4 regions of the Cohnella sp. 56 genome follow, and region 4 is predicted to be linked to each of the others. Evidence: riboswitches for the same ligand, from Rfam matches in the RefSeq annotation. Region 4 holds a riboswitch; each other region holds the start of a gene.
The links. Region 4 has a riboswitch for cyclic di-AMP ahead of VQ071_RS01120 (APC family permease). Riboswitches for the same ligand answer to the same signal wherever they lie in the genome.
Positions count from the first base shown of each region.

Region 1: another riboswitch for cyclic di-AMP. It lies ahead of VQ071_RS28830 (ubiquitin-like domain-containing protein); the one in region 4 lies ahead of VQ071_RS01120 (APC family permease).
Region 2: another riboswitch for cyclic di-AMP. It lies ahead of VQ071_RS24075 (TrkH family potassium uptake protein); the one in region 4 lies ahead of VQ071_RS01120 (APC family permease).
Region 3: another riboswitch for cyclic di-AMP. It lies ahead of VQ071_RS22615 (KamA family radical SAM protein); the one in region 4 lies ahead of VQ071_RS01120 (APC family permease).

Region 1 covers NZ_JAZDQE010000030.1:12,623-14,821, reverse strand. Annotated here, with positions in the region: gene VQ071_RS28830 (ubiquitin-like domain-containing protein) at 1-903, opposite strand, end outside; cyclic di-AMP (ydaO/yuaA leader) riboswitch at 1,324-1,506, opposite strand; gene VQ071_RS28825 (TatD family hydrolase) at 1,661-2,199, opposite strand, start outside.
Region 2 covers NZ_JAZDQE010000017.1:70,654-72,852, reverse strand. Annotated here, with positions in the region: gene VQ071_RS24075 (TrkH family potassium uptake protein) at 1-1,053, opposite strand, end outside; cyclic di-AMP (ydaO/yuaA leader) riboswitch at 1,127-1,270, opposite strand; gene VQ071_RS24070 (hypothetical protein) at 1,611-2,199, shown strand, end outside.
Region 3 covers NZ_JAZDQE010000015.1:42,957-45,155, reverse strand. Annotated here, with positions in the region: gene VQ071_RS22625 (TrkA C-terminal domain-containing protein) at 1-410, shown strand, start outside; gene VQ071_RS22620 (TIR domain-containing protein) at 614-1,048, shown strand; cyclic di-AMP (ydaO/yuaA leader) riboswitch at 1,196-1,333, shown strand; gene VQ071_RS22615 (KamA family radical SAM protein) at 1,441-2,199, shown strand, end outside.
Region 4 covers NZ_JAZDQE010000001.1:251,150-253,348, forward strand. Annotated here, with positions in the region: gene VQ071_RS01110 (hypothetical protein) at 1-190, shown strand, start outside; gene VQ071_RS01115 (hypothetical protein) at 169-489, opposite strand; cyclic di-AMP (ydaO/yuaA leader) riboswitch at 691-858, shown strand; gene VQ071_RS01120 (APC family permease) at 957-2,199, shown strand, end outside.

The DNA.
Region 1 (2,199 bases), on a different contig from region 4:
GCGGCGCAATCCGATGCCTTCGATATACACCCACCAGCCCAGCGGCACGAGCTTCGGATCGACCGCAACCGTGCGGCCCTCCACGACTTGGGTGCCGGATGCGGTGATGCCGTATCCCGGATCGCCTACATCCTTGCCGGTCGATGCCGGACCCGCCGAATAGGCGGTCAGCGTCACACCCGACATGACGCGTTTGACGTTGACGGTTTTGCCGTTCAACTGGAGCGTCTTGGCGCCTGCTTCTTCGCTGTAAGCGAGCGTTGCGACGGCGGCTTTTTTCTTGGCGCCGACCGCCACGACCTGCTGCACCGCCGGCTGTGCCAGCGACTTGTAGACCAATTGCTCGTCGACGAGCTTGCCGTCCTCGTAGACGCGCTCGAACTTTTTCACCAGCAAGCCTCTTTGTCCGGTCTGTACGACCTTCTGCTTGCCCTCAAGCATCGTCTTATCTTGTGTCTTGACGACCTTGTATTCAAGCGGATGCTCTGTCGTGACGACCTCGCGCTTGACGCGGACGATCTTGATCTGTGTGCCCTCGTCAATGCGGGCCGACACGGCCGGCGTTACTTTGTCTTCGGGGGAGAGCGCGATGCCCTCCGCCTTAAGCAGATCCCCTACCGTATCGACTGTTGTATATTTGGTCTCTATCTTCCCGTCCGCGACAAGCTGAATGCCTATTGCGCGATCGATGACGACGCGCGTGCCGTCCTCTACGGAAGACGTCAGCGCTGCCGACAGCTGATCGTTTGGACCGACCGTGATGCTCTGCTCCTTCAGCAGGGCCGAGACATCGGTAGTGCGGGTTTGGATGACGGTAGATTTCCCGCCGTCCACGACGGTCACGCTCTTGGCGGACGCGCCGTGCAGCAGCATGATGAGACAGATGGTAAGAGCAAAGGACAAGATTGCGCTCAAGAGAATCAAACGCAGATGCTCATGCAACCATCGCGCTGCGGTAAGCTTGCCGGTCGGTCGTGGATCATGGGTCCCTTGGATGGGGATTGCACCCATTTCTCTCGTTCCTCCTTCATAGCCTCGCCGTCGACTGTTCTACATGATTTCGTCTGACGCGACTATCCATTTGTGATAACGGCGCTGGAGGCACGGTGTGGAGCGGCTTGCACACCGGCTTAATGCGCCGCCTTGCCCAGCTGTCGAGGTCTGTTCATGCGCCTCCGTAGTCCCGGGATTGCTTCAGCGAGAGCGGTCCGCGCCGGCCTTGAGCACCGAATACGTGAATTCGGGCACAAAAAAAGCCTGCGACAGAGGACCTGGTCGTGGCTTCCGCTCAACTGGACGAGGGACGATAGGGCAGCACGAGGTTACCTCTCTCTACTACGCTTGCGAGGTTAGCTGTCGGGTTCGGACGTGGAGAGTCGCCCTTCGCATCCGATCGATGCGATTCACCCCTAGATTGCTCAGCCGCATGGATGACGCACCAAGCCGGTCATCGTCCGCGTCGGGTCCCCCGCTCCCCTGTTCAGGGAGATTAAGCGTACTGGAAAAGGAATGTCATATTCGGACTTCTGGATAAGATAATAACCCGCCTGCCCTAAACGTGTAAAGAACGTGCAAAGAGCGAATTTCAGCGTTTTTAGGCAAATTTAAGCCGAATTTTTTCAATTTGATGTTCAAATACTAGTTTTATCTTAGAAAATATTTATTTTTCATCGATTGTTAGCGGTTTTTCTTCGAGTCGGAAACAGGCGTAAGCATTTCGGCTCGTAATTTCTTCTATTTTTTTCCTAGAAAGGCCTGTGATTTCCGCAGCTGCGTCGGCGACAAATCGGACGTAGGACGACTCGTTGCGCTTCCCGCGGAAGGGGTGCGGAGTGAGATATGGGGCATCCGTTTCGATGAGCAGACGGTCCAGCGGTATACGCGATAATACCTCTTTTGGCACCCTCGCATTTTTAAAAGTGACCGGTCCTCCGAAGGATATATAGAAGTTCATATCGAGGCATTGCTTGGCCGTCTCCCAGCTGCCCGAGAAGCAGTGCATGATGCCGCCAACCTCTGCGGCGCCCTCCTCGCGCAAAATGCGGACAATATCCTCGTGCGCATCCCGGTTATGGATGACGATCGGCTTGTTCACACGCTTGGCCAGCCGAATCTGCTCGCGGAATACCGTATGCTGGACGTCCTTGGGCGAAGTATCCCAATAGTAGTCGAGCCCGATCTCGCCGATCGCCACCACCT
Region 2 (2,199 bases), on a different contig from region 4:
GCGGTTCACCTTGGCACGCTCGATGCGCAGTCCGAGCAGCACGACGTCCGTGCGTCCGCGCAGCATCGCCCATACGGCGGCGGCGAGCACGGCGAACGCGGTCGTCTTGATGCCGCCGCCCGTCGAGCCCGGCGAGGCGCCGACGAACATGAGGAGCACCATCGCGAACTGCGTCGCGTCGCGGAGCGAGCCGATATCGACGGTGCTCACGCCGGCCGAGCGGGTGGAGACGGATTGCAGCGCCGCCGCGAGCAGCTTGTCGCCGAATGCGAGCGGGGCAAACGTGGACTCGTTCGTATATTCGAAAATAAAAATTGTGATCGTGCCCAGCACGATGAGGAACGCCGATACCCAGAGCACGACTACGGAATGATAAGACAGCTTGCGCCGCGTCCGCAGCTCGACCAGGTCGGACAGCACGACGAAGCCGACGCCGCCCAGTACAATCAGCGCCATGGCGACAATATTCATAAACGGATCTCCGACGTAGTCCGTCATGCTGCGGAAATCGCCGAACAGATCGAAGCCCCCGTTGTTGAAAAAGGAGACGCTATGAAAAACGCCGTAGTACAAAGCTTTGCGGAAATGCATGTCCTGCATAAAGCGCGCGGTGAACAGCAGCGCGCCGACCGCTTCGATGCAGAGCGCATAGATCAGCACGCGGCGAACGAGCCGCACGATGCCCTCGAGGCTGCCCTGGTTCATCGCCTCCTGGAGCACAAGCCGGTCCTTGAGCGACAGCCGGCGTCCGGCAAAAAAGGCGAACAGCGTGCCCATCGTCATAAAGCCGAGCCCGCCCAGCTGTACGAGAATCAGAATGACCCACCGCCCGAAGACGGAAAAGTAGCCCAGCGTGTCCAGACGTGTCAGTCCGGTCACACAGGTGGCCGAGCTCGAGATGAAAAAGGCTTCGAGCCACGGCGTCGACTCGCCCGACACCGTGGAGACGGGCAGCCGAAGCAGCAGCGCGCCGATGGTAATAATGACGGCGAAGCCGATCGTCAATACCCGGGGCGGCGAAGCGTATAGCCACCTGATGATTTTCTTGAACAATTGCTTCACCTCATGACGGCAATCGCGATATGCGCGCAAAAAAAGACACTGGAGCTCCAGTGCCTTCGCACAGTAGTCCTGTCTGGCAGCCTACGAGGTTAGCTGACGGGTTCGGGCCAGAACAGGCTGCCCTATCCGGCGCTGCGCGCTCGGAATTCACCCCGGATGATGCGGTGGTTCCCCCGTTTTCTTTGCGGAAATTCGGCTGGGTAGTATGATGGAATTAAACAATTAAATCGAATTATAGTCTGTCCGTCCAAGACACACAACGTCAGAAAAGCGAAAAATCGCCTTGAATGAAGATATACCGCCGTTCTATGGCGATTAAACTTCATTTTTACGAGGATTCAGCTTCTTTCTCTTGTTTTGGCTGCCCTTTACCGCGATAATCTGCGTAATGGCTAGAATCGTTATTTAAATGGCGGATGTATGCGTTTTTTTAGAATAATACGGAATCGGAGTGGACCATTTTGAGATCAGCCCGTTGGATTATCGCCGCCGGAATCGGACTTTTTTTATTCGTTTGTCTGCAAGTATTGCCCGCGATCGTCCCCGCTATGAAAGACGACGCTGCAGGTTCGGTCTCCCGCGGAGAGGCTAAGAGGCTCGCGGTCTCGTACGCCGAGACGCACTGGCAACTGACGCCGGACCGTGTGAAGGATGTGACCGTGACGCATATGGGCGACGATCGGATGGCCGCCTATCTGACCAAGCACAAGCTGACCAAGGAATTCGACAGCAACTGGGACGCCAGCTATCCGATGGATGTGTATGCGGTCGACCTGCGTACGGACGGCGGCATCCATCGCGTCCTGCTCCATATGGAGACGGGCGCCGTCGTCGGATGGGCCGCGAGCGCCGGTGCCATGTCCGACGAGGACAAGGCGGCGGTCAGAGATGCGGAAGGCCTGACGGCCCAAGCGCTGGCATGGCTCAAAAAACAGCCGGCGTATGACGCATCGGCATGGGAGCCCATCGGCCGCGTCACGGACACCGGCGCGGTCATCCTGCAAAGCCGCAAGGCCGGTCTTGTCGATGCGCATCTGCAGCTGCTCGTGAAGCCGGATGCAGTCCTGAGCTACCGGTACGAGATGCCGCAGGGATTCGCCGCCGAGATCGCAAGGCAGCACAAGACCGCCGACAAGC
Region 3 (2,199 bases), on a different contig from region 4:
CCGCCGCCAAAGCCAATGAGTATATATCGAAAAACAATTATCTGAAATCCGCGTATTCGCTGAAGCAGGAAATCCAGCAGCTGCTGGTGGAAAAACACGAGGTAGACCGCAAGTTCGAGGTGCTGTTGAAGGAAATTATCGAAGCCTCCGACCGTCTCAAAAATCTGAAGCCCTACAATCCCGTCGAGCTCAAGATCAAGCCGGACGCGCATGTGATCGGAAAAACGATCGCAGCGCTTGAGTTCTGGCAAAATACCGGCGCGACGATCATCGCCTTAAGACGCGGCGTTAACGTATCCATCTCTCCCGGGCCTCATGTCGTGCTTCGGGAAGACGATGTCGTCGTCGTCGTCGGAGACGATCATGCGCACCGGAGAACCGAGCAATTCCTGAATACAACGCGCTTATAACGCGCCGGACATGGCGGCGTCGTCGCAAACAGCGGCGGCGGTTTTTTTCATACAAAATTATACATACAATTTTATTTATCAAATAAGGTTGTGAGTCGCCTGTTTTTTTGTTATCCTTTTAACGATCCCATATGCATCGATAAACGATGGAGCCTGTCATCAGGGCTCTTTCTCTTTATGCAGATGAGTAAAAGGAGTTCGTGATGTCATTTCAATCTGAAGCAAACAACCGGTACCACCTGTATTTAAGTTATGCCTGGAACCACAATGGCGCCTGCGACGAACTATGCGAGCTGCTGCGGCGCATAGAGCAATTCGATCCTGCTTTTACGCTGATTGCTCCCGACCATCCCGCGAACCGCTCAAGCGACGAACGAGCGCTCTACCAAACTATTAAAGCCAAAATGAAATTTTGCGATGTCGTGATTCTGCTGGTCGGGGGATACCCGGATTACAGCCGCTGGATCAACAAAGAGCTTATTGCCTGCAGAGACGGTCTGCACAAGCCTGTGATCGCCGTTCAACGGGATGCCCTCGACTCCGCATCTTTTATTATTAAAGAAAATGCGGACCTGATGGTCGGTTGGGATGCGGAATCCATCATTCAGGCGATCAAACAAATCGCGAGGAAGCCGTAATAGCCGCCGCTCAAGCGGCGAGCGCCTATTAATTCACAGTAAATTACAGACAATCTATTTTTGTATCAAAGGTTGTTTGAATGAATAAGGTTTGGTATACTCATCATTACCAGCTACGTTTCCTTTAAATTCCACCTTTATTTTCATAGTTGCTTCTGGCTTAATTTCCGGATCATCCGGAAAGCGGGGGAACCACTCTTTTGGGGCGAATCGGTCCGCGAGACCGTAGGGAACCATCTATCCCGAGTCCTTCAGCTAACCTCGTCAGCTATAGATGGGTCAATACTTGCGGCGGAGCTGCGCTCCGTTTGTCTTTTGACCCGTACAACGGGTCTTTTTTGTTGCCAAAAATGGCCCTTCACATAATTTTGATACGATGAGGAGGATGCAAGATGGCACAGCCAAAGTACATAACGGATATCGGGAAACTGACGCAAATCCCCGAGTCGGACCGCGAGAAGCTTCATCGCATTACGGATAAATTCGTTTTTCGCGTGAACGATTATTACTTGAACCTGATCGACTGGGACAACCCCGATGACCCGATCCGCAAGCTCATTATCCCCAACGAGGACGAGCTGGGCGAATACGGGCGATGGGACGCTTCGGACGAAGACACCAACTACGTCGTAGAGGGCTGTCAGCACAAATACAAATCCACGGCACTGCTCATCGTATCAGAGGTGTGCGGAGCGTATTGCAGATACTGCTTCCGCAAACGGCTGTTCCGCAACGACGTGAAGGAGGCCGTGAACAATGTGGAGCCGGGGCTGCAGTATATTGCGGATCATCCCGAGATCAGCAATGTCCTGCTCACGGGGGGAGACAGCCTGATCCTCGGCACGCCCAAGCTGCGGACGATCTTCGAGCGGCTGAGAGCGATCGACCATGTGAAGATCATACGGCTCGGCTCCAAGATGCCGGTATTCAATCCGATGCGGATCTACGAAGACGAAGCGCTGCTGGAGCTGATCCGCACGCATTCCACCACGGACAAGCGGATTTATGTCATGGCGCATATCAATCATCCGCGCGAGATCACGCCGGAAGCGAAGAGAGGGTTCGAAGCGCTGCACCAGGCAGGTGCGATTGTGGTGAACCAGACGCCTGTCCTTCGGGGCATCAACGACGATCCCGCCGTTCTCGGTGAG
Region 4 (2,199 bases):
TGGCGTCGGGTCAAGGGCATTGGCGTTGGTAATCGGTATTGGCGTCGGCATGGGCATGATCATCGGTGCTGGTATCGACATGGTCATGGTCATTGGCATGGTCATGGGCGTCGGCACTGGCTCGGCATGGTCATCGGCATGGTTATGGGCGTCGGCACTGGCGTCGGGTCATGGGCATTGGCATTGGTAATCGGTATTGGCGTCGGCATGGGCATGATCATCGGTGCTGGTATCGACATGGTCATGGTCATCGGCAAAGCCTGCATATGTGCATCTTTTTAGGCAGCGAATGCCGGCGGCGGAGCGAATTCCTGCATCCGTACATCCTTTCAGGCGCCTGGCGCTGAATTTGCGCCCAAATGGACGAAAAGCCTGCATATTTGCAGGTATTAAGCTCGGCCGGTTAGCGCACCATTTCAAGCCTGCATATTTGCAGGAATTTAATTCATCTGCCCTGCTCGCCCGCGCGAGGACGTCCTTGCGCAGCATCTGACGCGCCCCGGCAGGGCTTCGCGTCATAAAAGTTGCGATAAATCGCGCGCGAATGTGTCCGAACGCGATAATGCATGAGCCGCTTGCATGTAATCGCTCTCTTGCGTCGCTAACGGTGCGCTATGCCGTTTCATGTGTATCGGCGGCAGTTTACATGAAGATGGAGCGTGCCTTATGATTCATTTCGTGTTCAATCACACATCCTAATCGCTGAATCCCGCAGGAGCGGGAACGGGGGAACCAACAGGAAGCCGCTGCCCGCCAGGCCGGCTATCCCGGGGTGAATCGCTTGATGCGTTCAAGCGTAGGGCTGCTTGCCGAGCCCGAATCCGACAGCTAACCTCGCAAGCGTCCGGAAGAGGAACCTGCGCCGCTATTCGCCGACGAATCAGCTGCGGGAGATTCTTTCCCGCGGCTTTTTGCCGATGGCACGACCAGGCCCGGAACAGCAAAGGAGCAGAGCTATGGTCAGCAAAGTTAAAAGGTTCTTGATCGGCAGACCGATGAAGAGTGCGGAGATCGAGGGCGCGAAGCTGGGCAAATTCAAGGCACTCGCCGTCTTGTCATCCGATGCCCTGTCGTCGGTCGCCTACGGCACGGAGCAGATCCTGCTCGTGCTCATGGCAGCGGGGTTCGCGGCCGTCTGGTATTCGGTGCCGATCTCGCTGGCGGTGCTCGGACTACTATTCATACTCATCCTGTCTTATCGCCAGACGATCTACGCCTACCCGGCAGGCGGGGGCGCCTATATCGTAGCCAAACACAATCTCGGCGTATCGACAGGTCTGCTGGCCGGCGGCTCCCTGCTGGTCGATTATATTCTGACGGTGGCGGTCAGCTCCTCCGCGGGCACCGACGCGATTACGTCCGCCTTTCCTTCGCTGCACGATCACCGCGTCCTGATCGCGCTCGTCATCATACTCGTCCTGACGCTCATGAATCTGCGCGGCGTGACCGAGTCCGCATCCGTGCTGGCGACGCCGATCTACCTGTTTGTCGTCGCGATCTTCGTCCTCATCGGCTCGGGCATCGTCAAGTACGCCGTGGGCGGCGTCGACGCGCATGTGCCCGAATTCGGCGCCGCCGTGTCCAACGTGAGCCTGTTCCTGCTGCTCAAGGCGTTCAGCTCCGGCTGCTCGGCACTCACCGGGGTCGAGGCCGTATCCAATGCGATTCCCAACTTCAAGAAGCCGGCCGAGCGCAATGCCGCCGCCACGCTGATCATGATGGGAACGATCCTCGGCGCGATGTTTATCGGCATCAGCCTGCTTGCCTACTGGTACGGCATCGCGCCCGACGAGAAGCAGACGGTCGTCTCGCAGATCGCCCAAGCGACCTTCGGGCGCGGCACAATTTATTACATTATCCAGGCGCTGACCGCGCTTATTCTGATGCTGGCGGCCAATACGGCATACTCCGCCTTCCCCCTGTTGGCGTTCATGCTGGCGAAGGACCGCTATATGCCCCACGCCTTCATGGTGCGCGGCGACCGTCTCGGCTACTCCAACGGCATTATTTTCCTCGGCGTCTTCTCCGCTCTGCTCGTCGTCGTATTCCACGGGAATACCGAGAACCTCATCCCGCTGTATGCGGTCGGCGTATTCATCCCGTTCACGCTGTCGCAGCTCGGCATGATGGTGCGCTGGATCAAGCTCAGGCCGCACGGCTGGGTGACGAGGCTGGCTGTCAATACGATCGGCATGCTGA